Regions from separate parts of the Flavobacterium sp. 2755 genome, predicted to be linked through region 2. Evidence: riboswitches for the same ligand, from Rfam matches in the RefSeq annotation. Region 2 holds a riboswitch; the other holds the start of a gene.

Region 1 (15,370 bases), on a different contig from region 2:
CGGTAATATTTAAACGACGGTTAATGTCTTTCAGTAAATTCAGGATTGAACGTGTGGTTGCGGGATCTAACGCACTTGTCGCTTCGTCACACAATAAAACTTTTGGGTTATTTGCCAATGTTCTCGCAATCGCAACTCTTTGTTTCTGTCCGCCAGAAAGACTTGCCGGATAATCGTTTGCTTTTTCGGCTAAACCAACTAATTGCAGTAATTCTAAAACACGAGTTTTAATCGCCGTTTTTGGAGTTCCAACCAATTCAAGCGGGAAAGCAACATTATCAAAAACTGTTCTCGAAGAAAGCAGGTTGAAGTGTTGAAAAATCATTCCGATTTGTCTTCTTTCAATCGCCAATTCAGCATTTGATAATTGCTGCAAAGCTTTTCCATCTACAATAATTTCTCCAGAAGTTGGTCTTTCCAAAAGATTCACACATCGAATCAGTGTACTTTTTCCAGCTCCCGAAGTTCCAATAACACCAAAAATTTTCCCAGGCGGCACCTTTAGCGAAACATCATCTAAAGCAGAAACGATTCTGTCCTTTTGATGAAAAGTTTTGGTAACGTTTTTTAATTCAATCATTTGTTTAATTCAGGTTTAAAAACAAAAAAGCCTTTCATAATTATTTGAAAGGCTTTTTGAAATAAATAATATTATTTTATATATAAGCCAAATCAATTATAAAGCATCACAGCACATCATGCTGCAGCTATAATAATTATTCATTTTCTGGCTATTATTTCTCATTGTTGCTGCAAATTTAAACAGATAATTTTAATTTTAATATAAAAACCATTAAAACTTTTATTAACCTATCAAAATAGTAGATTACTATAACGATTGCTTTGATTTAAAGCTTCTCTACTTTGTTTAAACGACCAATTTGTCATTCCGAGGAACGAGGAATCGCACTAGAAACTCCGTACAGATTATCGCCAATTTTTGCCACAGATTAAAGGATTAAAAAGATTCTTTCACGCAGATTTGGCAGATTTGAGCAGATTACTTTTTTTTGGCATTTTACTATTAAAATCTGCCTAAATCTGCCAAATCTGCGTGAAAAAATATCTAAATTTTCATGATTAACTTTTTTCCTTCCGTTTTATTTTCACGGAGTATTGTATGTGCATTTATTACCGTATTTACTTCTAGTTCTCCAACTATTAAAATAGCGGGTGGTGTAATCTTTTGCTGTTCTAAAAGTAATCGTAACGAATTCAATCCGTTTTTATAATAATCGTAGCGTTTTTCAAGTCCGTATGCGTAGTTAGAAATATTTAAGATTGCAGCGCCTTTTGAAAAAAGAATTCCTCGAGATTCCGGAGTCGAAAAATTCGTCACATCAACATAAATTCCGTTGGTTTTCAAAAGTTTTGCTGCAATTTCTGCAACACTATTTCCAACCAAATCAACTGCAATATCAAATTTTTTATTTCCGTTTAAAGAAAGAGCAGCTTCGTATATTTCTTCTTTTTTATAGTTGATGATTTGTTTTGGTTTTACACCGAGGTCAATTAATGCATTAATGCTGTTTTCATTTCCGGCAGTCACTACAAAATTTTGAAAGCCATTTGCTATCAATATTTTAACAAATACATTCCCAACCCCGCCCGCAGCTCCGGTAATCAATATCGAATCAGAAAAACTGGCATTGATACGTTTAAAAGCTTGCAAAGCTGTTAATCCTGCTGACGGAATTGCTGCCGCTTCTTCAAAAGAAATATTAGAAGGTTTATTTACTGCAATTGCCTCGGGAACAGAAATATATTCGGCATAAGTTCCGTTAGAACCCATGCTTCCTGATCCGCAGAAAACAGCATCACCAATTTTAAAATCACTTACGTTTTTACCAATTGCCGATACAACTCCGGAGAATTCCCGCCCCAGAATTGGAGAATGCAAAAGCTTTCTTTCTGATCCGTCTTCTGTCATTTGATAATCAATCGGATTAAAACCTGAAGCTTTAATTTTTACCTGAATCTGATGATCTAAGGGCTGCGGAATTTCAACATCTTCTAATTGAAATTCCCGGTTTTCCTGTAATACAATTGCTTTCATTTTTATCGTTTTGTTATACAAAAGTATAGCTGTTAAGTTTTTTTTAAACACATAGAGACATAGTTTTTCTTTGTGGTAAAAGGCGTTTCACTTGTTTAAACAAACATAGCTAGTCAGTATTTGTCATTCCGAGGAACGAGGAATCGCACTCGCAACTCGTCAAAGATTGGCAACATTCTGTACGGAGTTTCTTGTGCGATTCCTCGTTCCTCGGAATGACAAACAAACTTTTTACATTTCCTTTGTTTAAACAAACATAACTATGTGTTAGAAACTAGTTTCTTTTTATCAACTTTTATACAAACTAAAAAAATCTATGTTTCTATGTGTTTAAACATTTAATCCAGCTTAAACCATTCATTTACTTCTTCCGCTATAGTTTCTTTAATTTCAGGATTTTCAAATTCATTTGTAACCGAATAATACTCGTAATCTTTCTGCCATTTTTTATAATGTAAAGATACTTGTTCAATTGCGTCACAGATAAAATTAAGCTCATCATTTGTCGTAATTGGATGCAGCGACAAACGCACCCAGCCCGGTTTATTAGTTTGATTTCTTTCCAGAAGTTCGTTTGTAATTTGCGCCGATTTCTTTTCGTTTATATTAAACAAATAATGCGCATAAGTACTTGCACATGACCAGCCTCCGCGAACCTGAATTCCGAAACGGTCATTTAAAAGCCTTACGATTAAATTATAGTGAATATCTTCGATTATAAAAGAAACACAGCCGATTCTTTCTGTTTTTAAATCTCCTAAAATAGACAAACCTTTTATTTTTTGAAGTCTTGAAAAACAAAGAGCAAGCAGTTCTTTTTCTCTGTTTTTGATGTTTGCCACTCCCATTTTATCTTTTAATTCTAAAGCCAAAGCAGCTCTTATTACTTGTAGAAAGCCTGGTGTCCCGCCATCTTCTCTAACTTCTTTGTCCTCGCTATAACAATATCTGCCTAACGGATTCGTCCATTTTACATTTCCTCCGCCCGGATTATCGGGAAACTCAGATTGATATAATTTTTCATTAAAAACCAAAACACCGCAAGTTCCCGGTCCGCCTAAGAATTTATGCGGAGAAAAGAAAATAGCATCTAATTGCTGTTCCGTATCTTTTGGGTGCATATCGATTTTGACATACGGTGCCGAAGCTGCAAAATCAACAAAACAAAGTCCGCCGTTTTGATGCATGATTTTAGCCAATTCATGATAAGGCGTAATAATTCCTGTAACATTGGAACAAGCCGTAAACGAACCTATTTTTAAGCTTCTGTGAGCGTATTTTTTAATTTCTTCGGAAAGGATTTTGGGATCAACTAAATTATTTTCGTCTGGAGGCAGAATAACAACATCGGCATTGGTTTCATACCACGAAACCTGATTCGAATGATGCTCCATATGCGTAATAAAAACAACTGGTTTATCATTTTCATACTCTTTTCGCAAACGCATAATGCGGTGTAATTTTGATAAAGCTGCTGTCATTCCGGTTCCGGTTGTCACCAAAACATCAGATTCATTGGCATTTACTGATTTCTTAATGATATCTCTCGCATATTGATAAGCGTGCGTTGAAGTCTTTCCTGTCTGACTAGAAAGTGAATGCGTATTGGCAATCATTGGACCAATCTTATTGAGCATAATATCCTCAATTGGAGCGTATAATCTACCACTGGCAACCCAATCTGCATAAAGCAGGTTTTGCTTTCCGTAAACGGATTTAAAGCGGTGATCTACTCCTATTGTATTTTCTCTAAATTTAGAGAAGTAACACTCCAACTCGATTGGTTCTGTTGTTGTCTCAATAGCATTCATTTCCTTTATCATTTTAATTAACTAAATTTATTATTTGGGCTTATATAAGTTCTGTTTGTCATTCCGAGGAACGAGGAATCTTCGCAAGTAGCTCTGCAAAGATTGTCAATTATGATTGTCGAGTTTCTTGTGAAGATTGCTTCGCCAGTTCGCTATCGCTCGGGTCCTCGTTCCTCGGAATGACAAAAATGAAAATAGTCTTCTAAATCTTTTTTTCTAAAAGTGATTTTAGTGTAGTCTGCAATTCTTCTCCGTGAAGATTTTTTGCCACGATTATTCCTTTTGAATCCACTAAATAATTCCCAGGAATCGCTCTTACTCCATATAATTTTGCAATAGCACTATTCCAGAAAAGTAAATCAGAAACATGAGTCCAAGTCAAGTTATCATCCTGAATTCCTTTAATCCAGTTTTCTTTCTTTTTATCTAAAGAAACACCTACAATGTTAAATCCTTTGTCATGATATTCTTTGTAAGCCGCCACGATATTCGGATTTTCTCTTCGGCAAGGCCCGCACCATGAAGCCCAAAAATCAACTAAAGTATATCCTTTTAAATTTTCTGAAAGACGAACTGGTTTACCTTGCGGATCATTAGCAGTAAAATCTGGGGCTTTTTTACCAACCGCTAATCCGTCTAAAACAGTAACCAGTTCTTTAAGTTCTTTCACGTAAGTGGTACTTTGCAGACTTTTATCAAGCAAAGCAATGTTTTGAGTAATTTGTTCCGGCGTTAATCTATACGACCAGTTTCTGTACAATACATAAGCCGAAACAATAGATTTAGGATTTTCTGTAATGAATTTACTGATTTCTACATCTTTTGATTTTTTATAGGAATCAAATAAATTCTGAGATTCAGAACCTTCAACTACAGAACTTGTATAATATTTCTTCGGACTTAATTTTACTGTAATTGGCGTTTTTTCAAGGAAAATATACAATGGAGAATCTTCTGTGTTTACGCTTAAACCATATAATTCTGGAGTTTTTACTTTAGTTTTAAAACTAAAACTTCCGTCTTTTACTTTTACCGAATCAATTGTGGTAAACATTTTATTGTGGAATTTTTGCAAATACACATATTGAGCAACTGTATCGACAACAGTTCCTTTTAATTGTAAATTATTTTCTTGTGCCTGAGTTTGTGCAACTCCAAGAAATAAGGCAAAACCTAATAGTATTTTTTTCATTTTATTTTGATTTTAAGGTGATGATATGATTTTTATTATAGTTTAATATTGGGGCAAAAGAATTCCTTTAAGCCGATATAAAAAGGCTTTTAGTAAATGGTATTTAAAAGAAATGAGAGAGAGTTTAATGCTTTCGCATTCGGAAACCGGCAAGACTATATTCTTCGAAGATTGAATTCAAAAGTTCGTCACTGTCGTGTAAAAAATGTAGTTTGGTTTTCATTTTAAAAAATAAATAATTTCAACAATGATGATCTTATTCAGATTTGCGCCAATCTTTCTTATCTGTCCCGCAAGACGGGAAGGATTTAGCACCTTATTCGATAACAGGTTGCTAAGACTTCATAGGGCCTGCTCCCTCAGTCTTTCTGGATAAGTATCATTCAGAATTTTTCTGTGATACAAATATATATTAATTCTACCGAATTAGTAGTGTTTAAAATTATTTTTTTTGAATTTTATTTGAAAAACATTTTACACGAAATACAAATGATTGATTTTTAGACAATTAAAACAGAATAATAAATTTTAATAATTCCTTATTTTATAATGGAAATTCATACGTTTGATAGAATAAAATTGACTAATTCTGCTTTTTTACTGTAGAAAAAGCATAAAAAAACTCATTCCGTTTTTGAAATGAGTTTGTATTAAAGCTGAACAACATAATTTTTTAGTGTTCCGCAGTTATGATCAACATCAAAAAAAAGCTGGTCGTTCGAAATACCAGACCATCGTTTAAAATTGAAAATTCCATAAAGACTAAATCTATTTATTTTTTTTAATAAATCATCTTTGGAGAGCTTTTCTTTTAATTCGGCAATCAATAAAAAACTAAACAAGGAGAATAATTCATAAAATACAGCTTCATTTTCTATGAAATCATCTTTTTTCAGAACAACAAAATATTCCTTATAAGTAACTTTTTTGTTTTGAATAAAAATATGTTCTTTAAGTAATTTAATATTTTTATCAATTGATTTTTCATAAGCCGAATCTCCTAAATATATTTTATAACCTTTATTTTCAGAAGATAAAACCAATAGAATATAATCTGAATTAATACCGTCTTTTTTGAAAAAATATTCTTTTCTTTTCAAGAACTTTTCTAATTCTAAAACCTTGAAGTCGCATTTTATCAAAGAATGGTTTTTATCCTTTCCTATTTTTGCCGATTCAATTTTAATATTCTTCTTTAACTTCATTTAAAAATTATTGATTTGAAATTACAGTGATTTTCTCCAAAGCTTGTTAATTAAAACAACCTAAAGTTAAGATTTTAATCCATCAAAATACGCTGTAGTTTCTTCAATCAATGAATGCATCAATTCCTTTGCTTTTGTATGCTTTAAGATTGGCGAAATTTGTCCTCCCCAAAATAATATCATATCCCATTTTTGCTGATCGAGTGCTGCTTTTCTCAAAGGAGAAATAAAAGTAGTTTGTAATGGAAAAGGCAGAATATTCGATTCTTTTCCTATAATATCTTTTGCAATTCGGCTTGTAATTCCGCGTCCGAGTCTTCCGGTGTATGCGCGTGAAAGTGTTGTATATTTTGCAGCATCAGAAAATAACATTTCTCTGTGAATAGGCAATGCATTCGATTCATCGACAGCTAAAAAAGCCGTTCCTATTTGGGCTGCGCTTGCGCCTAATGTTAAGGCTGCGGCAACTCCTTTTCCGTCGGCAATTCCGCCAGCTGCAATGATTGGAGTTTTAATTTTTTCGCGCATTAACTGCAGTAAAACAAAAGTTCCGGTTACAGATGCTTCGGCATTGGTTAAAAAAGAAGGTCGGTGTCCGCCAGCTTCAAAACCAGAAGCAATAATCATATCTACACCTTTACTTTCCAGAAAAATAGCTTCATCAAGCGTTGTAGCCGCGCCGACGGTAACAATTCCTGATCTTCGAAATTGTTCTAAAACATCATCTGAAGGAACGCCAAACATAAAGCTGAAGACCTTGGGTTTAACATCTAAAATAACTTGTAACTGGTTTTCGAATCTCGATTGAAACGGTGCAGGTTTTTCCGGTAACGGAATTCCTAACTCGTCATAATAAGGTTTAAAAAGTGCTTTTGTTTTCTCAAATTGTTCATCGGTTAAACCTCCATCCGGAATATCATGATCTGAAACCCAAAGATTAATATTGTATGGTTTATCCGTGGCTGCTTTTATTTGTTTATCAACTTCATAAATTTCCTGCGGACTTAAAGTGTAAGCTCCATAACCGCCTAATCCGCCAAGATTAGAAACCGTCGCCGTTAATTCTACCGTTGATAAATTGCCTCCAAAAGGGCCTTGCAAAATTGGATAATCAATTCCTAACAGTTCCTTAGCTTTTGTATTGTACCACATAGCTTCAAAATTTAAGTTATTTATTGGTATCAGTCAACATTTTATTGACGATAAGCCATTTGCCATTAATCTTATGGAAAGATAAAAAATCCCTATAATTAAAGTCGTACATTTTAACATTTAATTCCGCTACAGCGATAGAATTTACAACGCTTATATGCAAAATTTCACCTTTAAAAGGTTTTCCTGAATCCTTTGGACTTTGTCTGTTTTTAACGCCGTCTAAATACAAATCAACGGTTTTGAAGTACGGTTGTCCGTTTATATCTCCGAAAAGGAATGTTCCAGGTTGAAAAATACTCCCAAGCAAGATTTCATCACCTTCATAAATACCTTTAAAGTAATAGTTTTCTATTGCATCGGTAATAGCCTGAATTTCTATTTGATTTTCCATTTTATTAGTATTTTGAGCTTTTATGCCCTGAAAACTCCAGAGCATAAAAGCAGTTAATAATATCGTTTTCACCTTAATTTAAATTGTGTCCTGCACCTTTTCCACCATCCACATTGATGATTGATCCGGTAATAAAATTGCTTTTGGCAACTGTGTAGACCATTTCAGAAACATCGTCGATCTCACCTACTCTGTTTAATAAATGCAAACCGGCACTTTGATCTGCGTTATCTCCGTGCATTGGCGTACGAATTACACCCGGCGCAACGGTATTGAAACGAATGTTTTGTTTCCCAAATTCTGCTGCTAACTGAATCGTTAAAGCATGAATTGCTCCTTTACTTGCAATTGGAGCCGAAGCCGGCCATCCGCCTAAACCATGATTTACTAATGGAGTTCCAATATTGATTACAACCCCGCCTTGTTGTTTTAGCATTTGCGGAAGCACTGATTGTGTAGTGAAATAAGTTCCTTTTAGGTTGGTTTTCAAAAATGTATCTAAATACGCTTCATCCACTTCTAAAAATGGTTTGCTTGCAAAAATCCCTGCATTATTAACCAATACATCTACAGAACCAAATTTTTCTAAAGCAATTTTAACCAATTGTTCTCCGGTTCTTTTATCACTTACGTCTCCTGCAAACATTGCAAGGTTTTCGCCTGCGCCAAATTCGTTGAAAGTTTTTTCTAATGAAGCTGCTGTAACTGAGTTTATAACCACATTATCGCCTCTGTCTAAGAAATATTTAGCGATTCCTTTTCCGATACCAGAAGCTGCTCCGGTAACGATTATTGTTTGTTTTTTCATGATGTTTATTTTTTGTCGGCTGTTATGCCTTTTTCTCTTAATACTGATACTTGTTCTCCTGCATAACCCCAATCGTCTAATTCAATTTCCTGAATCACAACGTGAGTCAAATGCGGATCTTTATTTAATACTTCTGTAATCAGGTTGGTAATGCCGCTGATTAATTGTTGTTTTTGCCCGCGTGTTACTCCTTCGCGGGTCAATTCGATTTTTACGTAAGGCATGATAATTAGTTTTTAGATTGTCCTGTAAAAACAGCTTCGGCAGTGATATTAAAATCAAGCTCAAAGTCATTGTAGATTAAGGTATCTCCCAAATCTTTGAAGAAATTTCCTGAACGGAATTTGATATCGTATTTGGTACGATCGATAATCAATTTACCTCCAAGTGAAAGTGTGTTGTTGTCATTGTTTACCTGCACGTCAAACCCAACAAGATGTGTAATATCTTTTATAGTCAGGTTTCCTTCAAGATGATACGTTGTGCCTGATATTTCTTTTACGCTTAAAATATCTAATGTTGCTGTTGGGAATTTTTCGATAGAGAAAAAATCATCAGATGCAAGGTGTCCTGCAAATTGAGTGTTCGTTGCCGGATCTGTTACATCCAGAATTTTAATAGAAGTCGTGTCAATAACAACATTTCCTCCTTTTATTTTTCCATCATTAAAGATGAAACTACCATTTTTGATACCAATTGTACCATTATGTGCACCAGTAACTTTTCTACCAGTCCATTCTACGCTGCTGTTTGAGCTTACGATTTCAAAATTTATTGTTTCCATTTTTATTGTATTTAAAAGTACAGTACAAAGGAACGGCGACTATGGAAATCGGTTACGTGATGTAGATCACATTCTTATTTTTTAGGTTCAAAGGGTCAAAGAGACAAAGAGACAAAGGTTTTTATATTGATGTAGAATTTAAAACATAGCCAGCGGTTTCAACCGCTGGAACGCAAAGTTTTGTCATAATCTAAATCCCTGTGGTTGAAACCACAGGCAATATTTCTCAGCAGTAAAATAATCTGCTCAATCCGAAAATCTGTGAGAAACCAAATATGCGCAAAACAAAAAAATGAATCCGTAAAATCCGTGGGCTAAAATCAAGAATTATAAAGTCGGCTAAGGGTTTCTCTCGAAACACCTAAATAAGCCGCAATTAAATGCTTCGGAACTAAATTGTATAATTGAGGATATAAAGCCAAAAGTTCTTCGTAACGAATTTTGACATTATTATTCATAAAAGATAAAAGTCTTTTTTGAGATGCTATGTAACCTTTGTTCGTTCTCCATCTAAAGAAATGTTCCACCTGATGAAATTCGGCGCAGAGTTTTTCGCGGTCGCTGTTAGAAAGGCAAAGCACTTCGGCGTCCGTAATACAATCAACATTTATAGCGGCGGGAGTTTGGTTGTAAAGTGCATTATAATCAGATGTCCACCAAGTTGGCATGGCAAACTGCAAAATGTACATTTTGATTTCATCATTTATATAAAAAGCTTTCAGACAACCCGAAATCACAAAATACTCACAATCGACTTTATCGCCTGCGCTAATAATCGTCTGCCCTTTTTTAAAAGATAATGGTTTGAAATGCGAAAAGAAATAATCAAACTCTTCCTCTGTCAGCGAAACTGTTTTGGTGATATGTTCTTTTAAAAGTGTTTTGGCTTCCATTTTAAATGGTGACTATTGGGTTTGAAAATCTTTTGTAAAGTTATAAAATCAAATGAACTTATTGATTGTCTATTTCGGATTTGAATTTGTCCGTTTCACCAAAATTTGAATATGAAATCGATTGCCGTTGCCGCAAATTTGTCCTGTTTAACAACTTAAAATTTAAAATCATGAATGCAAAAACAACAAAAATTATTTATTGGACAGGAATTATTTTAACTTCTTTATGGTTTGGTGCCAGCGGATTTTTTGAACTTACAACCAACAAATTAGTTTGGGAAATTACACAACTATTAGGTTACCCAGCTCATTTTATTTACATCTTAGGAGTAATGAAAGTTTCAGGAGTCATCACTTTATTAATTCCGAATAGGTTATTACGATTAAAAGAATGGGTATTTGCGGGAGTATTTTTTGATATCATTTTCGCTTTCTTTTCAAAATTGGTTGTATTAGGTTTCCCTGCAACTATTGATGCTATTATTGCTTTTGTTATGGTAAGTGTTACTTATATAATGTTTAGAAGATTATATACTGCAACTTATACAGTTAACTAATTTTTTTCGCCACAAAGTCGCGAAGACGCAAAGTTTTTATTTCACGCAGATTTAAAAATATCTGCGCACATCTGCTTAAATCTTTTTAAATCTGCGTGAAATAAAAAATCCTATTAATCCTTTTAATCTGTGGCAAAAAAAACTTAGTGCCTTTGTGTCTTCGTGGCAAAACATCTTCGAGCCTTTAAACAAATAATTTTGAGCTTTTCAACAAAACAACAACCTCCATTACTGACGTAAATTTGTAATGAACTTAAAAACACAATTACAATGAACAAAATATGGTTTATTACAGGAAGCTCTCGAGGGTTAGGACGTAATCTTACTGAAGCAGTTTTAGAAAGCGGTGACAAAGTGGCTGCAACTGCACGAGACATTAATCAGTTAAATGATTTAAAAGAAAAATTTCAGGATCAGATTCTGCCTTTGAAATTAGATGTTAACAATTATGATGAAGTTCATCAGGCAGTAAATAAAGCTGTTGAGCATTTCGGAAGAATCGATGTATTGGTTAACAATGCAGGATTCGGAATTATTGGCGCTGCGGAAGCTTATACAAGCGAACAAGTTAGAAGTCAGTTAGAAACCAATTTATATGCGCCAATTGAAATTACACGCGCTGTTTTACCTTTTATGCGTAAACAAGGTTCTGGCCGAATTTTACAAATAAGCTCTGTTGGCGGACGCGTTGGAAATCCGGGTTTAACAATCTATCAGGCAGCGAAATTTGGTCTTGGCGGATTCACTGAGGCTTTAGCCAAAGAAGTTGCTCCACTTGGAATTTTAGTTACCAGCGTAGAACCAGGCGGATTCCGTACGGATTGGGCTGGTGCATCGATGACGTATGCCGAAGATATTGAAGGTTATGAAATGGTGAAACAACGTACCGATTTCTTTAAAGGAGGAAATTTTGTTCCGGTTGGTGATCCTGAAAAAGCGGCTAAAGTGATGGTTGATCTGGCTTCGCATCCACATCCGCCTGTACATCTTGTATTGGGAAGCGAGGCAATTGGAATTTTACAAAATGCTGATAAAAGCAGAACGGAAGAAATGGAGAAATGGATGAATGTTAGTTTGTCTACAGATCATGAAGATTCTGGAAGTTTTTTTGATTCAGCTCAGGGAAAATGGTATACTGGTAAGAAATAAGCATTATCAATGGTTAATGCATAATTTTTTAAACACATAGGGACATAGTTTTTCTTTGTCTATAAAGGCGTTTCACTTGTTTGAATAAACATAGCTTATTGTTTATCACACAGATTTAGCAGATTTATGCAGATTAAATTTAAAAAAAAATCTGCGTATATCTGCTTAAATCATTAAAATCTGCGTGAAATATTTTAAACATAAAGCTATGTGTGAAAATCTAGATTTTTAAAACATCTTTTATTTAGAATATAATCTATGTTTCTATGTGTTTAAAATATTCTCCAACTTTAATTTTTATAAATTTGTGATATGAACGATTCAAAAATAAATCAGAAAACCTCGCCCATTGCGTATTCCTGCTATTACACACAAAATCGTGAAGGCGAGCAATTTGCTGCACAACATGTTTTGAGTTTTCAGATTTCGGGAGTTCTGACTTTAAATAATGGGAATAAAGAATATGTTTTTAATCCTGGTGATTTTAGATTTATCCGAAGAAATCAGCTAATAAAATTCATCAAACAACCCGATCCGAATACCGCTTTTCAGTCTATTTCGATTTATCTGAATCAGGAAGCACTTCGGGACTATTCCATACAATACAATCAAAAAACAAATTTAATTAAAAGTCCGGAAACGGAAATGGTTCTGCAGTTAAAAGAAGTTCCGTTATTGAAAAGCTTTATGAATTCGTTGATTCCGTATATCAACGAAGACCAACTTATTACCGAAGATCTTCAGACTTTAAAAGTAAATGAAGCCGTTACGATTTTATTACAATGCAATCCGGAATTAAAAGATATTTTATTTGATTTCAACGAGCCCGGAAAAATTGATTTGGAAGCGTTTATGAAAAAGAATTTTCATTTTAATGTTCAATTAGATCGTTTTGCTTATTTAACTGGAAGAAGTCTGGCGACTTTTAAAAGGGATTTCCAGCGTATTTTTGATCTTTCCCCTAGCCGATGGCTCATTCAGAAAAGATTACAGGAAGCTTATTATCAAATTAAGGAAAAAGGAAAAACGCCTTCGGAAGTTTATTTAGAAGTGGGTTTTGAGGATTTATCGCATTTTTCGTTTGCTTTTAAGAAACAGTTTGGGTTACCGCCTTCTAAGGTTTAGTGGTTAGTGGTCAGTTTTTTTAGTAATCAGTTACAGTTTGTCATTTCGAGGAACGAGAAATCGCACACGGAACTCGCCAAAGATTGGAGAATTACTGTGTGGAATATCTAGTGCGATTTCTCGTTCCTCGAAATGACAAACTGCATTAGGTTAATTCTTTAAACTGATACTAAAACTGATCACTAAAAAACTGACCACTGACCACTAAAAAAAACTATCTATTCTCTAACCAGCTTAAAAATGCCGTAGCTTTTTCTTTCCCAACCAATAATTTTTCTTCTGTTGGAATAGTAAGTTTTAGAATTAATTTTCTTGAAAAATAATGCTCTGCTTCTCTTATCGCTGAAAAATTAACCAAATACTGTCTGTTGATTCTGAAGAACTGAATGGCTGATAAAAGCTTATGAACTTCATCGAGAGATTGCGTAATTTGATATTCGGTTTTATCAAAAGTGACGATGGTTGGTGTTTCATTTTTGATGTAGAAAAAGGCAATATTCTCTGTTTGAATCGTTTGGTATTTGTTGTTTTTAAAAACTAAAAAACTGCTTTTTCCTTTATTTTCTCCTGTTCTCGTTAAGAGATAATCGAAATCAGGCATCATTTTTTTATTTCTTTGGAAGAAGTTTTTCAGCTCGCCTGCTTTTTTAATAGCCTGCGAAATACTTTCTCTTGAAAAAGGTTTTAAGACATAATCGATTCCGTTTGATTTGAAAGCGTCGATGGCGTAATCATCAAAGGCCGTACAAAAAATAACCGGTGACAAAACTTCTACATTTTTGAAGATTTCAAAACTCAAACCATCTGCAAGTTGAATATCCATAAAAATCAAATCGGGCTGATCGTTTTCTAAAAGATAACTCACAGCTCCGTCTATACTTTGAATATACGACAAAATTTGAGCATCGGGTCTGATACTCAAAATTAGCTGACCAAGCGCTTTGGCCGTTTTTACTTCATCTTCAATTATTACGATAGTCATAAATCAGTGGTATTTTAACTTTAAAAAGAGTTTCGGTTTTATCAATTTCAATTTCCTTGTTAACCAAATGCAGAAAACGCTGGTTGATATTGTTCAGTCCAACGCCGGTTGACAAAGTACCTCGTTTCAGCTGAATTGGGTTTTCGATTACCAGAAAATCATTTTCGGTATATAATTTAATTTTCAAAGGTTTATCAAGCGAAACCACATTGTGTTTGATACAATTCTCGATTAATAATTGCAATGAAAAAGGCGGAATCGCACAATCTAATTGTTTTTCATCGATTTCTTTTATCACTTCAAATCCGTCTTCAAAACGGGCTTTCAGCAAATATACGTACGAATCTAATATCTGTAATTCTTCTTTTAACGGAATCAAATCCATTTTTCTACTTTCGAGAGTAAATCTGTAAAAATCAGATAATTTCAGGATAAAATCAGAACTCTGCGGATCCTGCATATCCACCATCGATTTTAAAGTATTCAGACTGTTGAATAAAAAATGCGGGTTTACCTGTTGCTTCAATAATTCGTATTGCGCTCCTAAATGTACTGCTTTGGTGCGTTCCAACTCTACTCCCATTTGCTGTGTTTGATAATTCTGAAAAAGTAAATGCAGAAACATATATACTATCAAATTGATCAGAATACCCCGAAGTTCGAACATGATTGGCGCGTCCATTTTTGAAACCTGAAAAAGTTCCTGATGTGCAATTACAAGAATCACCATCAGCAAAATCCCCAAAACAACACTCAGTAAAAGTTTCCAGTTAAACAGACTTTTATTCGTACGCTGCGATGAAAATTTGGGTAGACTATAAATGTTGTAATACCATATAAAAAGGGAGAACAGCAGTGTAATTGAAGAGTTTATGATGATGTCTCCAGGCGTAGAATCGGCATCAAATAATTTGGGGATTGAAGCCAGAATTGCGAGTGCAATCGAGCTTCCCCAAATAATTTTGAGCGAAACCTGAAAACGTTTTGATTTTTCCATAATTGTATCCGTTTTTTATCCTGTTTGTCAAAGATAGTTTTATTTTGATTTTTTTTAAACACATAGAAACATAGTTTTTCTTTGTGTGTAAAGGCGTTTTACTAATTTAAACAAACATAGCTTTGTTAGAAATTTTCACGCAGATTCAAGAAGAATAAGCAGATAATTTAAGTTTGCATTTAATCTCGCAAACGCTCAGAGACGCAAAGTTTTTATACTCATTTTTGTCATTCCGAGGAACGAGGAATCTTCACGAGTAGCTCTA
Region 2 (15,370 bases):
CCTTTTTCGTTTGTTAAAGTTGAATAAGATGTGCCTTTTAATGCCACCGAAACACCTTCAGCAGGTTTTCCATTATTTCCTAAAACAACACCACTTAAGTTTACTTTGCTATTTTGTGAGAAACCCTGAAGCGAAATGAAGAACAATAAAATCAGGATTAACAGTCTATTTATTTGCATTATATTAATTTGATTTAAATTAAATTTGGCACAAAATTAACATACAAATACAATTAAAAACAAATTTATTTTTAATTATTCTAAATAAAAATAAAATTAACCTTTAAAATAAAATATCAATAAAAAAACATATCAATTCTTAAGATTTGATTAATATTAAATTAATTTTTAATTAGATAAAATTGAAAATAAGTTAAAATCACAATTTCTAAATACATTAAAAAACTTACAAACCCCATAAAAAAAGTCCTGCTAACCATAAGTTAACAGGACTTTGTAAAAAAAGTTTTTTTTAGTGTTTTAAATAAGCTGTTTCATTTTTTCTAAAACTATTTTAATATCTTCTTCAGTAGTTCTCCAATTTACAAATGAAGCTCGGATTCCTTTTTTATTTTGGTAAACAGTCGGTGTCATAAATACTTTTCCAGTATCATTTAGCTTCGTTAAAAAATCGCCTGCTTTATCCTGATTCCTTTCTCCTTTTAAAGTAAAACAAACATTATTCAACCGAATTGGAGCAAGAAGTTCAAAATTACCATCTTCAATAAGGGCATTTCCAAAATGAAGTGCCAATGAAGTACTCTTTTCGATAATATCACAAAAACCTTCTTTCCCGTAAGCTACTAAAGAAAACCAAACCGGCAGTGCTCTCAAACGACGTGAATTTTCAGGAAGAACATTTAAATAATTAAAATTCTCCAGCGGATTTCCTAAATATGGTGCATTCGAATTCTGAAATGTTTCAATCTGCAGGTTTATATGTTCTTTTTTAATTAAATAAAAAGCACTTTCATAAGGTACATTCAGCCATTTATGACAATCAATTGTAATGCTGTCGGCATTTTCCCAGCCTTTTACAAAATGTTTGTATTTCTCTGAAACTGCTGCAAATCCACCAAAAGCGCCATCAATATGCCACCAGAAATTGTATTTTTCTTTTAGATTTGAAATAGCTTCAAAATCATCAAAATCTGCAGTATTTACGGTTCCGGCACTTGAAATTAAGATGAAAGGTTTTCCGTTTAATTCTTTAATTTTCGATTCTAAATCAGCAATATCAATTGCTTCACGATTGCCTTCAACTGTTTTAACTACCGTGTAATTCTGACTTCCAATTCCTAACATTGATAATGATTTTATGGAAGAAGAATGCGGCGTTGCAGTTAAGATATTTATGGCTTCTGAAATTCCGTTTTTAGCAAAATCTTTTCCCAATTGTTTTCCAAACCATTGTCTCGCAACAGCTAAACTGGTAAAATTTGACATTGTTGCTCCCGTTACAAATCCGCCCAAAAAAGAGTCTGGAAGTTCTAATAATTGTAATAATAAATTAATCGTTTCAAATTCTATTAAAGCAGAATTTCCTCCTTGTGATGTTATCGATTGTGTATTTTGATCGTAAACTGTTGCCAGCCAGTCACCAACAATAGAAGCCGGAGTTGATCCTCCCGTTACAAATCCCCAATAACGAGGGCCTGGAGACGAAACTAATAAAGGCGCTAATCTTTCATTAAATTCTTTTAAAGCTTTTTCTGAACCTAAACCTAACTCGTTTAAATCTCGTTTGGGATCAATTTTATTGGTATTGGATGTTGGAATATTTTCAAGATTATTAAGGAAATCAATCCCTTGTTGTTTTGCTTTTTCTAAGATATTTTCTAAATCGTTTAGATCGTGTTGTAGTATTGTGTTCATATTTACATAAGTTATTTGATCAGCGTCATTGTCAGGCTGAGCGAAGTCGAAGCCTTTACATGCGAGATAAAGTTATTTTAAGAATTATTTTTGAAAGGAAAATTTTTATACCGAAGCTACCACTTGGTTTTTTCGGAGAATCTCGAAACCATCATCGAGCAGATTACATCACCGTTTGCGTTTAGTAAAGTGGCAATTGGATCAACCAAAGTTCCCAAAATCATAGCAACTGGAAGTGCTTGTTCCATTGGGAAACCGTAAACGGTAATGGCCAATATTTCGCCAATATAACCTCCGTTTGGAATTCCTCCTTCGACTATTGAAACTATTACAGTAATTCCTAAAGCCAGAAGAATAGTCATTGGATCTGTAAAATCTTTGCCAAACATAGCAAACAAAAAGGTTATTTTTAAAATGGATGACATACTCGATCCGTCTTTGTGCAAAGGTGCACCAAGCGGAATGACCAAATTGCGAACATGCGACGGGATTCCCATTTTTTGTGCAGCATCCAGATTTGCCGGAATCGTTGCAATACTGCTGCAAGTTCCAACTGCTGTTAATGAAGGCGTGATATTATTACTCCAAAAAACTTTAAAAGCTCTTTTTCCGCCAGCGACTAGTGCGTATAAACTAAAAAACACAAAGAAATAGAAAATACAGGCCGCATAATAAACCGCCATAGGTTTTGCATAAACACCAAACAACTGCGGACCAAAAATACCAACTTGATAAGCAAAATATGCTCCCAAACCAATTGGCGCAAATTTCATTATGATGTTTAATAGCTGTTTCATAACCTCGTTTCCGGAATCCAGAAAGCTCTTAAAAGCCTTTCCTTTTTCTCCCGACTGCAATGTTGCAAAGCCAATTAAAAAGGAGAAAATAATCAATGCCAGCATACTTTTTCGCGACAATAGTTCGAAGAAATCATTTGCCGTAAGCAGTTTCGCAATTTGATCTCCAGCTGATCCTGATTCAATCTTTTCAAATGGAACTTTGGTAATCGCAATATCCTGATGAATTGGAAAAAGGTACACAGCACAAATCATTACAATTCCTGAAATAAGAATTGTCCCTAAAAAAACCAGTATCATAATCACAAACAGTTTTCCTAGTTTTTCTGTTCTTTCCAGATTAGCAATGGAAGAACCAATCGTGAAAAATATAAGTGGAATAATAGCGGTAAAAAGTAAATTCAGGAAAATGTCACCAAGTGGTTTTATTACCAAAACTTTCTCTCCAAACACTAATCCAAAAATACTCCCAACTATAATACCCCCAAGAAGTAAAAGTATACTGCTGTAATTCTGTAAAAAATTGATTTTTTTAACTTCCATAATTTAATAAGGATTATAATTCAGAAAGATTAATAATGAAGAATGAAAGTACACAAAAAAAGACTGCCAAAAAACCGCTTTGTTACTTCTCCAAAACAATTGTGGTAAAAACTCTTTCAGCAAGTTCGCCTGTTTTGCTTTTTACTTGTTCTGTCTGACTTTCCATGTAAACAATTTTAAAAGGCGTTTTCTCAATTAGTTTTTGTGCTTTTTCAGAACTGTAAAGCTCAAATTCAAATTGCGTAAACGGAAGTTGCTTCATGAAATCTTCCTGAGCAAATGTCAAACAAAAATTTCCGCTTGATTTTAAAACTCTGTAAATTTCTAAAAGCAATTTCTCTGGCTCTTGCCAAAAATAAATGGTATTTACGGTAAATATTTTATCGAAAGATCCGTTTTCAAACGGAATAGTATTTCCGTCGTAAAGTGAAAAGAAAGCTAGTTTTTGAGAAACAAAATTTCTGTTGATTTGGCGTGCTTCCTGAAACATCAATTCCGACATTTCCAAGCCGTAATATTTCAGATTTTCTGCTTGATCGAATAAAAATTCTAGGTGGCCAGCGTTGCCGTGACCTAATTCCAGAATTTTATTTTCTTTGGAGATATTGAGGTTTTGAATCGAATGTTTTGTCATATTGATGTTCGTTTCGTTCATCATATTCCCCATTTCGATTCCTTTTTCTCCCGATGGATGTTTTAATTGCGAGGCTATGGCTTGTAGTTCTTCTTGTCTCATGATTGTAAAAGTTAAATTCCAAATTAAAAAAATCCAAATTCCAAGCTTCGTTTGTCATTGCGAGGAACGAAGCAACCGCACTAACAAAAATATGCAGCGTGAGATTGCTTCGTCCTCGCAATGACCTTAAAAAACCTGACTCGCTATCTGGCGAATATTCTCCGATTTACCCATTGAATAATAATGTAAAAACGGAACGCCAGCTGCTTTTAATTCTAATGATTGCTGAATCGCCCATTCGATTCCGACTTGTTTGATTTCAGCATTATTTTTGCATTTATCAACCGCATCGATTAAATCTTCTGGAAGATCGATTCTGAAAATTTGCGGTAAAACTTGTAAATGTCTTTGAACAGCAATTGGCTTAATTCCAGGAATAATAGGAATTGTTATCCCCATTTCTCTTGCTTTTTCTACAAAGGCAAAATATTTTGAGTTGTCAAAAAACATTTGTGTTACCACATAATCTGCTCCTGCATCCACTTTTTCTTTTAATCTTTTTAAATCTGATTGTAAAGAAGGTGATTCTAAATGTTTTTCAGGATAACCTGCAACACCAATACAAAAGTCCGCTTTATTATCAATATCCATCACTTCGTGCAGATATTTTCCACAATTTAAATCTTTGATTTGACGAACCAAATCAACTGCGTAATGATTTCCTCCTGCTTTCGGTACAAAAGATTGTTCGTCTTTCATCGCGTCACCACGAAGCGCCATTACATTATTGATTCCTAAATACTGACAATCAACAAGCATATATTCTGTTTCTTCTTGTGTAAATCCGCCACAAAGCAAATGCGGAACCGTATCTACATTGTATTTATGTTTTATAGAAGCGCAGATTCCAAGCGTTCCCGGACGCATACGAGTCAGTTTTTTGTCTAAAAGTCCGTTTCCTTTATCAATATAAATATACTCTTCGCGAGAGGTTGTTACGTCAATAAATGGCGGTTTAAACTCCATTAACGGATCAATATTATCGTATAATTCCTGAATACTTTTCCCTTTTTGAGGCGGAATAATTTCAAATGAGAATAATGTTTTTCCTTTGGCGTTTTCTATATGCTCTGTTACTTTCATTTTTTATTTTTTGTTTCAAGTTTTAGGTTTCAAGTTTCAAGTTGCTGTAGAGAACTTGAAACCTGAAACCTGAAACCAAAATAACTTTTATTAGTCTGCTATATTAGGGTTTAACCATTTCATGGCATAATCAGTTGGAACATTACGTCGTTTAGCATAATCTACTACCTGATCTTCTTTTATTTTTCCGAGTCCGAAATACCTACTTTTTGGATTTCCGAAATAATATCCAGAAACTGATGAAGCCGGCCACATCGCCATGCTTTCTGTCAAGGTAACTCCAATTTCTTCGGCTACATTTAAAAGCTTCCAAATCGTTGGTTTCTCCAAGTGATCTGGACAAGCCGGATAACCTGGCGCCGGACGAATTCCTTTATAATTTTCTTTAATCAATTCTTCGTTGGTTAAAGATTCTTCTGAATCATAACCCCAAAAATCTTTACGAACTCTCTCGTGAAGATATTCGGCGAAAGCCTCAGCAAAACGATCGGCAAGCGCTTTCACCATAATCGAATTGTAATCGTCTAAATTTTTCTCGTATTCCGCCGCCCATTCGTCTACACCAAAACCAGTTGTTACGCAAAAAGCACCCATATAATCTTCTATTCCGCTTTCTTTTGGCAGAATAAAATCGGCTAAAGCGATATTTGGTGCACCTTTTGTTTTTTGCGACTGCTGACGAAGCGTTAAGAATTTCTCCAAAACTTTTCCGTTTTCATCGCGTAATTCGATATCGTCATCATCAATCTGATTCGCAGGGAAAATTCCGTAAATACCTTTTGCTTTTAGCTTTTTCTCCTCTAAGATTACTTTAAGCATCGCTTGAGCATCAGCAAAAACAGAAGTTGCTTGTTCTCCCACAACCTCATCCGTTAAAATTGCCGGATATTTTCCGTACAATTCCCAAGTCTGAAAAAATGGCGTCCAGTCGATATACGGAACCAAAACATCCAGTTCTATTTCTATGGTTTGTTTGCCAATTACTTTTGGCTTAGTCGGTGTATATTCAGACCAATCCAATGGTAATTTATTTCTACGAGCATCTTCAATCGTCAGGAAGTTTTTATCTCTTGAACGATTCAAAAATGTTTCTCTAAAAGAATCGTATTCTGCACGAATATCGCTTGCGTATATTTTTCGGTTATGATCCAACAAGTTTCCTGCAACAGTAACGGCTCTCGAAGCGTCGTTTACGTGAATTACAGTTTCTCTGTATTGAGGTGCAATTTTCACGGCTGTATGCGCGCGTGAAGTTGTTGCCCCACCAATCATAATCGGGATTTTAATATTTTGTTTGTCTAATTCTTTAGCCAAATACACCATCTCGTCAAGCGAAGGTGTAATTAATCCGCTTAATCCAATAATGTCTACATTATGTTCAATCGCAGCGGCAATAATTTTTTCCGGAGGCACCATAACACCAAGATCTACAATCTCATAGTTATTACAAGCCAAAACTACCGAAACGATGTTTTTACCAATATCGTGAACGTCACCTTTTACAGTTGCCATCAGGATTTTTCCGTTTCCTTGTTTGTCTCCGGCTTGTTTACTTGCTTCGATATAAGGTAGTAAATAAGCAACGGCTTTTTTCATTACACGAGCCGATTTTACGACCTGAGGCAAGAACATTTTTCCGCTTCCGAACAAATCTCCAACGACATTCATTCCCGTCATCAAATTGATTTCGATAACTTCAATTGGTTTCGTTGCAGCCAAACGTGCTTCTTCAACATCTTCTTCAATAAAAGCATCAATTCCTTTTACTAACGAATGCGTAATACGCTCTTGAACCGTTCCAAAACGCCATTCCTGAACTGCTTTTTCATCTGATTTTACTTCGCCTTTTACGTTCTCAGCAAAATCCAAAAGTCGTTCTGTAGCATCGTCACGTCTATCTAAAATTACGTCTTCAACGTGTTCTAATAAATCTTTCGGAATATCATCGTAAATCGTCAACATTTCCGGATTAACGATTCCCATCGTCATTCCGTTTTTAATCGCGTGGTATAAAAACACCGAGTGCATTGCTTCACGAACCGTGTCATTTCCTCTAAAAGAGAACGAAACGTTACTTACTCCACCGCTGATGTGTGCGTGAGGAAGGTTTTCACGAACCCATTTTGTTCCTCTAAAGAAGTCCAAAGCGTTCAATCTATGCTCCTCCATTCCCGTTGCAACAGGGAAAATATTTAAATCGAAAATAATATCTTGCGGAGGAAACCCTACTTTGTTCACCAAAATATCATACGAACGCTGACAAATTTCTACTCGACGATCGTAATTATCCGCCTGACCAACTTCGTCAAAAGCCATAATAATTGCCGCTGCTCCGTAACGTTTGATTAATCTAGCGTGATGAATAAAAGCTTCTTCTCCTTCTTTTAACGAAATCGAGTTTACGACGCTTTTTCCTTGTACTACTTTAAGACCGGCTTCAATGATTTCCCATTTCGAACTGTCGATCATAATCGGCACTCTCGAAATGTCTGGTTCTGCAGCAATTAAATTCAAAAATTTAGTCATTGCATTAACACCGTCAAGCATTCCCTCATCCATATTAATATCGATGATTTGTGCTCCTCCTTCTACTTGTTGTCTTGCAATATCAAGCGCCTCGTCATATTTCTCTTCCTTGATTAATCTTAGGAATTTTCTCGAACCTGTTACATTCGTACGCTCACCAACATTCACAAAAACACTTTCCGGCGTAATAATTAATGGTTCTAATCCTGATAATACAAGGTCTCTTCTGTTTTCTGTCATTTCTTTCTAAGTTACTAAGATCCTGAGATACTAAGGTTCTAAGTTTTTTATTCTATTTTCTTTCCTGCGAGGTTTTTAAAGCCTTGTAGGTATATTCGTTTTCAATATTTTAATTTGGGCGTGTCCTTCGGCCGGGCTATCCGTTACAAGTCCTCGCTCTTCCTTCGTCAGGCTGTGGGCTTTTCACTTCTATCCCTCACGCAGTACTACGGAACATTTATTTCCATTTTGACATTTCTATGTATTTACATGTTACTCCAGCATCATAGAAATAATATTTTGTTTTTATAAAACCCGCTTTGACTAATGTAATCGAGTCAGGTTGTAGTTCTTCTTCTAAAATAAGATTATTTTTTTCTAGATCACTCAAATCATATTTCACTTTATAAAATTTATTTAAAAGTGCTGGATCATACTTTGCGACTGAAATTTTTGATATGATTTTTTTATCCAAATAAAAATAATATTGTAAATAAGTAACCTTACGTCCATATTTAAATCTAGTCGAAAGTCCTATAGCTTCCCCTTTTAAATTTGCATCATCTTCATCATACTTCTTTTCATTCTTATTTGAAAAAATACTAAACAGAAATATTAGTGCAAGCAGGGCTATTCCTATAACTCCTTTGATTTTATCTAAATCTCTTTTGTTTTCTTCCACTTTTTAATTTTCAACCGAATACATTCTGTTGCTATTAATATATATTCCTTCGAAACTCTTTAAAGAGTATTCAATTCTAATTACTTTCCATGCATCATATAAAGGATCTTACCGTTTTTTGCTGAGATTTTGATATCAAACACACCTCCAAAACCAATATTATTAAAAGTCCCTTCAATATGCCAAATAGAATCATTTTCAATTGTTACTGTATAAGGCCTTTGATCTTCTATTTGATCTTTACCATACGATTCAAATAAAATAGGTTCCGCTATTCCGACTGCTGTTTCTTCTTTTGTAACTAAACAATCTTTACATTTAATGCTTTTCTGAAAAACTGTATTTGTTGTGTAATTGCAACTTACAAGCATCAAAGTAATCAAAAACAAAATCTTCTTCATATTAATTGAAAAACTCATCATGAGTTACGCAATTACCGGCGCAACTCTCGGCTTATAATCCTTTGCAACCTCAGCAATTAATCGAATATGATCTGGAGTTGTTCCGCAACAACCACCAATTATATTAATTAAATTATCGTCTAAATATTCTTTGATGAAAGCCTGAGTCTGCTCTGGTGTTTCATCATATTGTCCGAATGCATTTGGCAATCCTGCATTTGGATGCGCCGAAACATTAAAACTTGTATTGTGTGCTAATGTTTTTAAATATGGTTTCAACAAATCGGCTCCAAGAGCGCAATTGAATCCTACACTTAATAACGGAATATGCGAAACTGAAATCAAAAATGCTTCTACAGTCTGTCCAGAAAGTGTTCTTCCTGAAGCATCTGTAATCGTTCCCGAAACCATAATTGGAATATCCAGATTACGCTCTTCTTTTACTTCTTCGATTGCAAAAAGTGCTGCTTTAGCATTTAATGTATCAAAAATTGTTTCTACTAAAAGTAAGTCACAGCCACCATCCATTAAAGCTTCTACTTGTTCTTTGTAAGCAATTCGTAAATCGTCAAAGGTTACAGCTCTGTAACCCGGATCGTTTACATCTGGCGACATACTTGCCGTACGGTTTGTTGGCCCAATTGAACCCGCTACAAAACGAGGTTTTTCCGGATTTTTTGCGGTAAACTCATCGGCTACTTGTCTTGCGATTTTTGCCGATTCGTAGTTTAACTCGTAAACCAAATCTTCCATGTGATAATCGGCCATACCGATTGTCGTTCCTGAGAAGGTATTGGTTTCTACAATGTCAGCACCTGCTTCGTAATATGCGGCGTGTACATCGTGAATCGCTTGTGGTTGTGTTAGGGATAGTAAATCGTTGTTTCCTTTTAGTGGATGCGGGAAATCTTTGAAACGCTCTCCTCTGAAATCTTCTTCTGAGAAATTATAGCGTTGCAACATTGTTCCCATTGCTCCGTCAAGGATTAGGATATTTTTTTTTATTGCTTCTTGAATTGTTATTGCCATCTTGTATTTGCCGCTAAGGCGCTAAGGCACAAAGCTTTTTTTATTTTTAATTTTGAAGGCTCTGTTTGCCTTCGATATTTTTTCACATTAATTCCAAAAATGCACTATTGTCAGCTTATTAGCCCCGATTGAAGTGGAAATCCTTTTGATTTTTTTCTTTAAAAAAGCAAAAGATTGCAACAAAAAGCGGGAACTATTGACTGCAAAAATGCGCCAATGATTCGCTCCTGATACAGAATCTGTTTCAGTAAATATTATATGTTATCGAGAAAAGTTTTGAGAAATACGAGTATGTATTTGTGTTATCTATCTTTAATACTGGAAAATGTCGTATAAAGTAGAATTTAGCACCTTCTTTATGATAAAGGGTTGCTAAGGTTTCATCGGGTCTATCCCTCCGCCTTTCGTGATAACTGACAATAATTTTTAAGAACAGTGCAAAGGTATGAAATAGGCTTTCGATTTGCAAATGTTTTTTTTCTAAGGTGCTGAGTTTCTAAGATGCTAAGATTCTAAGTTTTTTTTAAGTGCTAAAATTCTAAAATAATAGCAATAAGTTTAACCTCATCTGTAATATGTTATTTCAAAATTTTGAACCTGATTTAAATAGAAATAATTAGTAATCAATTTTTCTAAAATATCGATTTTTTCTTGAAGCTCTTTGACTCTTTCATTGGCTCTTTTTTTATTATTTCCAAGATCTTCCTGATAATATACATTTTGACTTTCTTCATCTGAAACATATTGTCTCAACGTTTTGATGTACAAATCTTTTTGCTTTTTAAAATTGTATTTCTTTTCGTAGTATTCTTTGCTTGATTTTAGTTGGTAAATTGAATATTCTACAGAAGCATTTAATCTTATATATTGATGACCAAAATATGTCCCTCCGTAATTTAGCCTCCAATAAAGCCCATTAATTGCTTTATATGATTGGGTTAAAATTTCTCTTTCTTTTTTAAATTTTTCTTCTCCATTTTTTTGTTTAAGATAATAGGCATACAATAAACAAAATTGATCTTCTCCTGCTTCACTGCTAAAAGTTATACTTTCCTCTTTTCCGTTTTGATCAATATAATTTCCCCATAATTCAATTGAACAAGCTTCTTTTGGGGTTGAAGGAAATTCAGCTTTTAAAACTGGGAAAAGCTTTTCAATTTTATTCAATTCATTTCTAGAAAATATCAATGAATCGTAATCATCTTCAGCATAAATAAAAACCTTTTCTTTTTCAAGTTTTGGATCATCATACAAATGAGGTAGACTTGCAGTTTCCTTTTTTTCAGAGATTTTTACTTTAGCTTTAACTGGTTCCTTTTTTGTTTTTTGGCATCCCGTTAAAAAACTTAAGAAAACCATGATCAGGATTATTATATTTCTCATTTTAGCAGTTAAATCAATTTTTTCATTAAAGATATGGATTAAGCCATTACGTTTTAAAAAAGAAAAAGCCCAAACTAAAAGTTTGAGCTTTCTATATAAAAATTAGTCCCTTAGAACCTTAGTATCTCAGATTAAACAATCGCCTTAACAACCGCTTTTGGAGCTTCTTTACGAGTTCCGTCGAAACCGTCTACACCAGAAACTGTTGTATATTTCAATACGTATTTTTTACCTGGGTTGATTATTCCGTATGCTGCCTGACACATTAAAGTTGCTTCGTGGAAACCACAAAGAATTAACTTTAATTTTCCTGGGTACGTGTTGATATCTCCAATTGCGAAGATTCCCGGAATGTTAGTTTGGTAATCTAATGCATTGTTTACTTTGATGGCATTTTTCTCGATTTCTAATCCCCAGTCGCCGATTGGACCTAATTTTGGTGTTAATCCGAAAAGCGGGATAAAATAATCACATTCGATTTTACGGTGTGCTCCGTTTTCTTCGATATCTAACGATTCTACGTGCTCTGCGCCATTAATTCCGATAACTTCTGCCGGTGTGATTAATTTAATTTTTCCAGCTGTTTTTAATTCCTGTACTTTTTCTACAGAATCTAAAGCGCCTCTAAATTCGTTTCTTCTGTGAATTAAAGTTACTTCTGAAGCTACGTTTGCTAAGAAAATTGACCAGTCTAATGCTGAATCTCCTCCTCCTGCAATTACAACTCTTTTATCTCTGAATTTTTCAGGATTTTTGATGAAGTATTTTACTCCTTTATCTTCATAAAACTCGATATCTTCGATAAGTGGTTTACGAGGCTCGAAACTTCCTAAACCTCCAGCGATTGCGATAACCGGCGCGTGGAATTTAGTTCCTTTGTTTGAGGTTACAATGAAAGATCCGTCTTCTTGTTTGTCGATTGTTTCTGCACGCTCTCCTAAAGTAAAACCTGGCTCAAATTGTTTGATTTGCTCCATTAAACCATCAACTAAATCTCCGGCTAAAACTTCTGGAAAACCTGGAATATCATAAATAGGCTTTTTAGGATATAATTCTGAAAGCTGTCCTCCTGGTTGAGGCAAAGCATCTAAAATGTGGCATTTTAATTTTAATAATCCTGCCTCGAAAACGGCAAATAAACCTGTTGGGCCTGCTCCAATTATAAGTATATCTGTTTTAATCATTATGGTTGTTGTTTATAATCATTCTTAATAATACAAAGAAACGAATAATTTATTCTCCTGACAATGATTTTTATCATTATTCATTTCTCTGTTATGTTACTCTTTATTTTTGAGCGAAGATGTTATTTCGTTCATTCTCTTCACTTTTTCTTCAAAATTACCTTTTAAGGTTTTACGATATTCATTGAGGTTTTCAACCATTTGATTTATATCGTCCGGAATTACTTCTTCGAAAAACTCTCGCAATCTCTTTGCCGTTGTTGGCGATTTTCCGTTGGTTGAAATAGCAATTTTTACATTTCCTTTTGTTACGATTCCGCCTAAATAATAGTCACATAAATCGGGCGTATCGGCGATATTGCAAATCAAATAACGTTTTTTCGATAATTCGTAAATCTTTTTATTCACTTTCAAATCGTCTGTACAGGCAATTACCATGTGACGCTTTTTGAGCATTTTCTTTTTGAACTTCGATTTTGTCAACGTAATCGAAGGATGATTTTCGGCTAAAACTTTAATTTCTAAATGAAATTCTTTTGCCACTACCTCAACATTTGCATTCGGACTTGACTTCAACAAGAAAGAAAGCTTTTCTAAACCTACATTTCCTCCGCCTACAATTAAAACATTCAGATTATGAAGTTTTAAGAATATGGGATATAATTCGTTCTGTTCCATTTTAATTTAATTTCATCTAAACAAAATTAGATGATTTTTTGATGCATATTGAATTAAATATCCATGCGTTCCCGAGGTTGAAACCTCGGGCTATGTTTTATTATCTTGCTATCTCTTTTGATAGAAATTCTTCGTAAAAACCTTTTAACTTATTACTTTCTCTTACAACTTCTCCAAGAACAATAATAGCTGGTGAACCTAATTCTTTTTGTTTTACAACTTCTAAAATTGAATCTACTGTTCCAACTCCAACTTTTTCTTCTGCTGTTGTTCCATTTTGGATGATCGCAACGGGTAAATTTCCTTTATCTTCTTTTTGAAATAAATCGATGATTTGAGGCAATTTGTGCATTCCCATTAAAATCACAACGGTTGCAGAAGATTGTGCTGCTAGAGCTACATCTAAAGATAATTTTCTATCAGAAGTCGTTCCGGTAATCGCCCAAAAGCTTTCTGAAACGCCTCTTTTTGTTATTGAAATTCCTTGACTTGCGGGAACAGCAACTACAGATGAAATTCCTGGAACTACAATAGTTTCTATTCCGAAACTTTCTGCAAAATCAATTTCTTCTCCGCCTCTTCCAAAAATAAAAGGATCTCCGCCTTTTAATCGTACTACGTTTCCGTAAGTCAAAGCATTGTCAACAATCAGCTGATTGATTTGATCCTGCGTATAAGCATGATTTCCGATTCTTTTTCCAACAAAAATTCGGATTGCATTTTTGGGTGCATAATCCAGAATTTCTTCGTTGGCCAAAGCGTCGTATAAAACCACATTTGCTTCAGCCAATGCTTTTACAGCTTTTAGCGTAAGTAAATCGGGATCGCCCGGACCTGCACCAACTAAAGTTATTTTGGGTTTTATATTAAGCATTTTCTAGTTCCTGAGCTCTGAAAGTTTCGATTTTATCAAAGAAAACTACTGCCTGAGCAATATAATCTTTAGCGAAAGCTTCTGATGGTTCATTTTTATTGATTTGGTAAACCAAGTCTTTAAAAGTTGAGTTTAATTCGATTTTATTATTTTCAACAAAAACAGTATCAAACAAATCTACAATTCCTGCATGATGATTTGTTTTTTGGTTTTCTGACAATAACAACGCTTTTGCTCCATTTACAAATCCTGCGTAAGCATGATAAATTGCATCTGACCATTTTTTCTCGTCGAAAGATTCTTGAGCCAAGATCAATTTCTCTTTAGCTTCAAACAATAATGTCGCTACTAAATCGATCACTACTCCGGCACATTCTCCAACTCCAACTGCTTTTACATAATTGTCTGCGTTACCCCAATCTACAAAATCAGCTTCTGTTAAATTAGTTACGTCTGCGAAAGGCTTTAAAATTTCATAGAAATATTTCTCTCCTTTTGTATCATAATAATCTAGGAATTTTTGTCCGCTTCCGTTAGCATCAAAATCATTTAAAATGGTACGCAATGCATCAGGACCTCTACGACTCGGTACTTTGATTACTTTATCAGCAAAACGTCCTGCTCCGTTTCCTAATCTTCCTCCACCTAATAAAACTTGTAAAGCCGGAGCTACTAGTTTTCCTGAATTGATAGACATTCCTTGGAATCCAATTGCAGACATATTGTGTTGTCCGCAGGCATTCATACAACCAGAAATTTTAATTTCGATTTCGCGGTTGTTTAAATACTGAGGATATTCTGCTGTTAAAACTCTTTCTAATTCTTCTGCAATACCGGTACTACTTGCAATCCCCAAATTACAAGTATCAGTACCCGGACATGCCGTAATATCTCCAACTGAATTATATCCTAGCTGAACAAAATCCAACTTGGCTAATTCTTGGTAAAAGAAAGGCAGATTTGCCTCTTTTACGTGACGTATTACAATATTTTGACGCAATGAAAAACGTAATTCATTTGCTGCATAATTTTTAATTAAATCGGCTAATAATCTCGCTTTATCAGTATAAAAATCACCTAATAAAACTTTGATCCCGATAGCATAATAACCGTCTTGTTTCTGTTTGATTACATTCGAATTTTTCCACGTTTCATATGCTTTAGTATCTTCGATTGTAACTTGCGGAACTTCTAATAATGGCTCTGGAATTGGACCATCAAAAGCGGTTGTATCAATTTCGTATGTTTCAAAAGCGATGGCTTTTTTCTCTTGTTCAACCAAGTCAAGGAAAACATCTCTTCCCATTTCTTTGATTAAGAATTTCATACGTGCTTTCATTCTTTTTGCACGTTCTCCGTAT

The links. A riboswitch is a leader RNA that binds a small molecule or an ion and turns the genes downstream of it on or off. The one in region 2 is predicted to bind S-adenosylmethionine.
Region 1: it holds a riboswitch for S-adenosylmethionine, as region 2 does, so the genes downstream of both, J2Y38_RS19750 (TlpA disulfide reductase family protein) here and J2Y38_RS06540 (homocysteine S-methyltransferase family protein) in region 2, are expected to answer to the same signal.

Annotation. Positions count from the first base shown of each region.
Region 1 is NZ_JAVDTG010000009.1:193,225-208,594, forward strand. Features, by position in the region: gene metN (methionine ABC transporter ATP-binding protein MetN) at 1-580, opposite strand, end outside; gene J2Y38_RS19740 (NADP-dependent oxidoreductase) at 1,067-2,056, opposite strand; gene J2Y38_RS19745 (aminotransferase class V-fold PLP-dependent enzyme) at 2,395-3,867, opposite strand; gene J2Y38_RS19750 (TlpA disulfide reductase family protein) at 4,070-5,059, opposite strand; SAM riboswitch class I at 5,338-5,438, opposite strand; gene J2Y38_RS19755 (hypothetical protein) at 5,710-6,264, opposite strand; gene J2Y38_RS19760 (nitronate monooxygenase) at 6,331-7,416, opposite strand; gene J2Y38_RS19765 (nuclear transport factor 2 family protein) at 7,433-7,810, opposite strand; gene J2Y38_RS19770 (SDR family NAD(P)-dependent oxidoreductase) at 7,884-8,618, opposite strand; gene J2Y38_RS19775 (4-oxalocrotonate tautomerase family protein) at 8,624-8,842, opposite strand; gene J2Y38_RS19780 (YceI family protein) at 8,848-9,402, opposite strand; gene J2Y38_RS19785 (Crp/Fnr family transcriptional regulator) at 9,723-10,295, opposite strand; gene J2Y38_RS19790 (DoxX family protein) at 10,466-10,852, shown strand; gene J2Y38_RS19795 (SDR family NAD(P)-dependent oxidoreductase) at 11,123-12,001, shown strand; gene J2Y38_RS19800 (AraC family transcriptional regulator) at 12,314-13,126, shown strand; gene J2Y38_RS19805 (LytTR family DNA-binding domain-containing protein) at 13,341-14,108, opposite strand; gene J2Y38_RS19810 (sensor histidine kinase) at 14,089-15,105, opposite strand.
Region 2 is NZ_JAVDTG010000002.1:630,503-645,872, reverse strand. Features, by position in the region: gene J2Y38_RS06580 (TonB-dependent receptor) at 1-179, opposite strand, end outside; gene J2Y38_RS06575 (pyridoxal-dependent decarboxylase) at 480-1,874, opposite strand; gene J2Y38_RS06570 (dicarboxylate/amino acid:cation symporter) at 1,991-3,214, opposite strand; gene J2Y38_RS06565 (class I SAM-dependent methyltransferase) at 3,297-3,950, opposite strand; gene metF (methylenetetrahydrofolate reductase [NAD(P)H]) at 4,077-5,033, opposite strand; gene metH (methionine synthase) at 5,124-7,799, opposite strand; gene J2Y38_RS06550 (hypothetical protein) at 8,017-8,460, opposite strand; gene J2Y38_RS06545 (NTF2 fold immunity protein) at 8,541-8,861, opposite strand; gene J2Y38_RS06540 (homocysteine S-methyltransferase family protein) at 8,886-9,890, opposite strand; SAM riboswitch class I at 10,190-10,306, opposite strand; gene J2Y38_RS06535 (hypothetical protein) at 10,455-11,273, opposite strand; gene J2Y38_RS06530 (NAD(P)/FAD-dependent oxidoreductase) at 11,405-12,457, opposite strand; gene J2Y38_RS06525 (bifunctional precorrin-2 dehydrogenase/sirohydrochlorin ferrochelatase) at 12,554-13,135, opposite strand; gene cobA (uroporphyrinogen-III C-methyltransferase) at 13,236-14,009, opposite strand; gene J2Y38_RS06515 (HEPN domain-containing protein) at 14,002-15,370, opposite strand, start outside.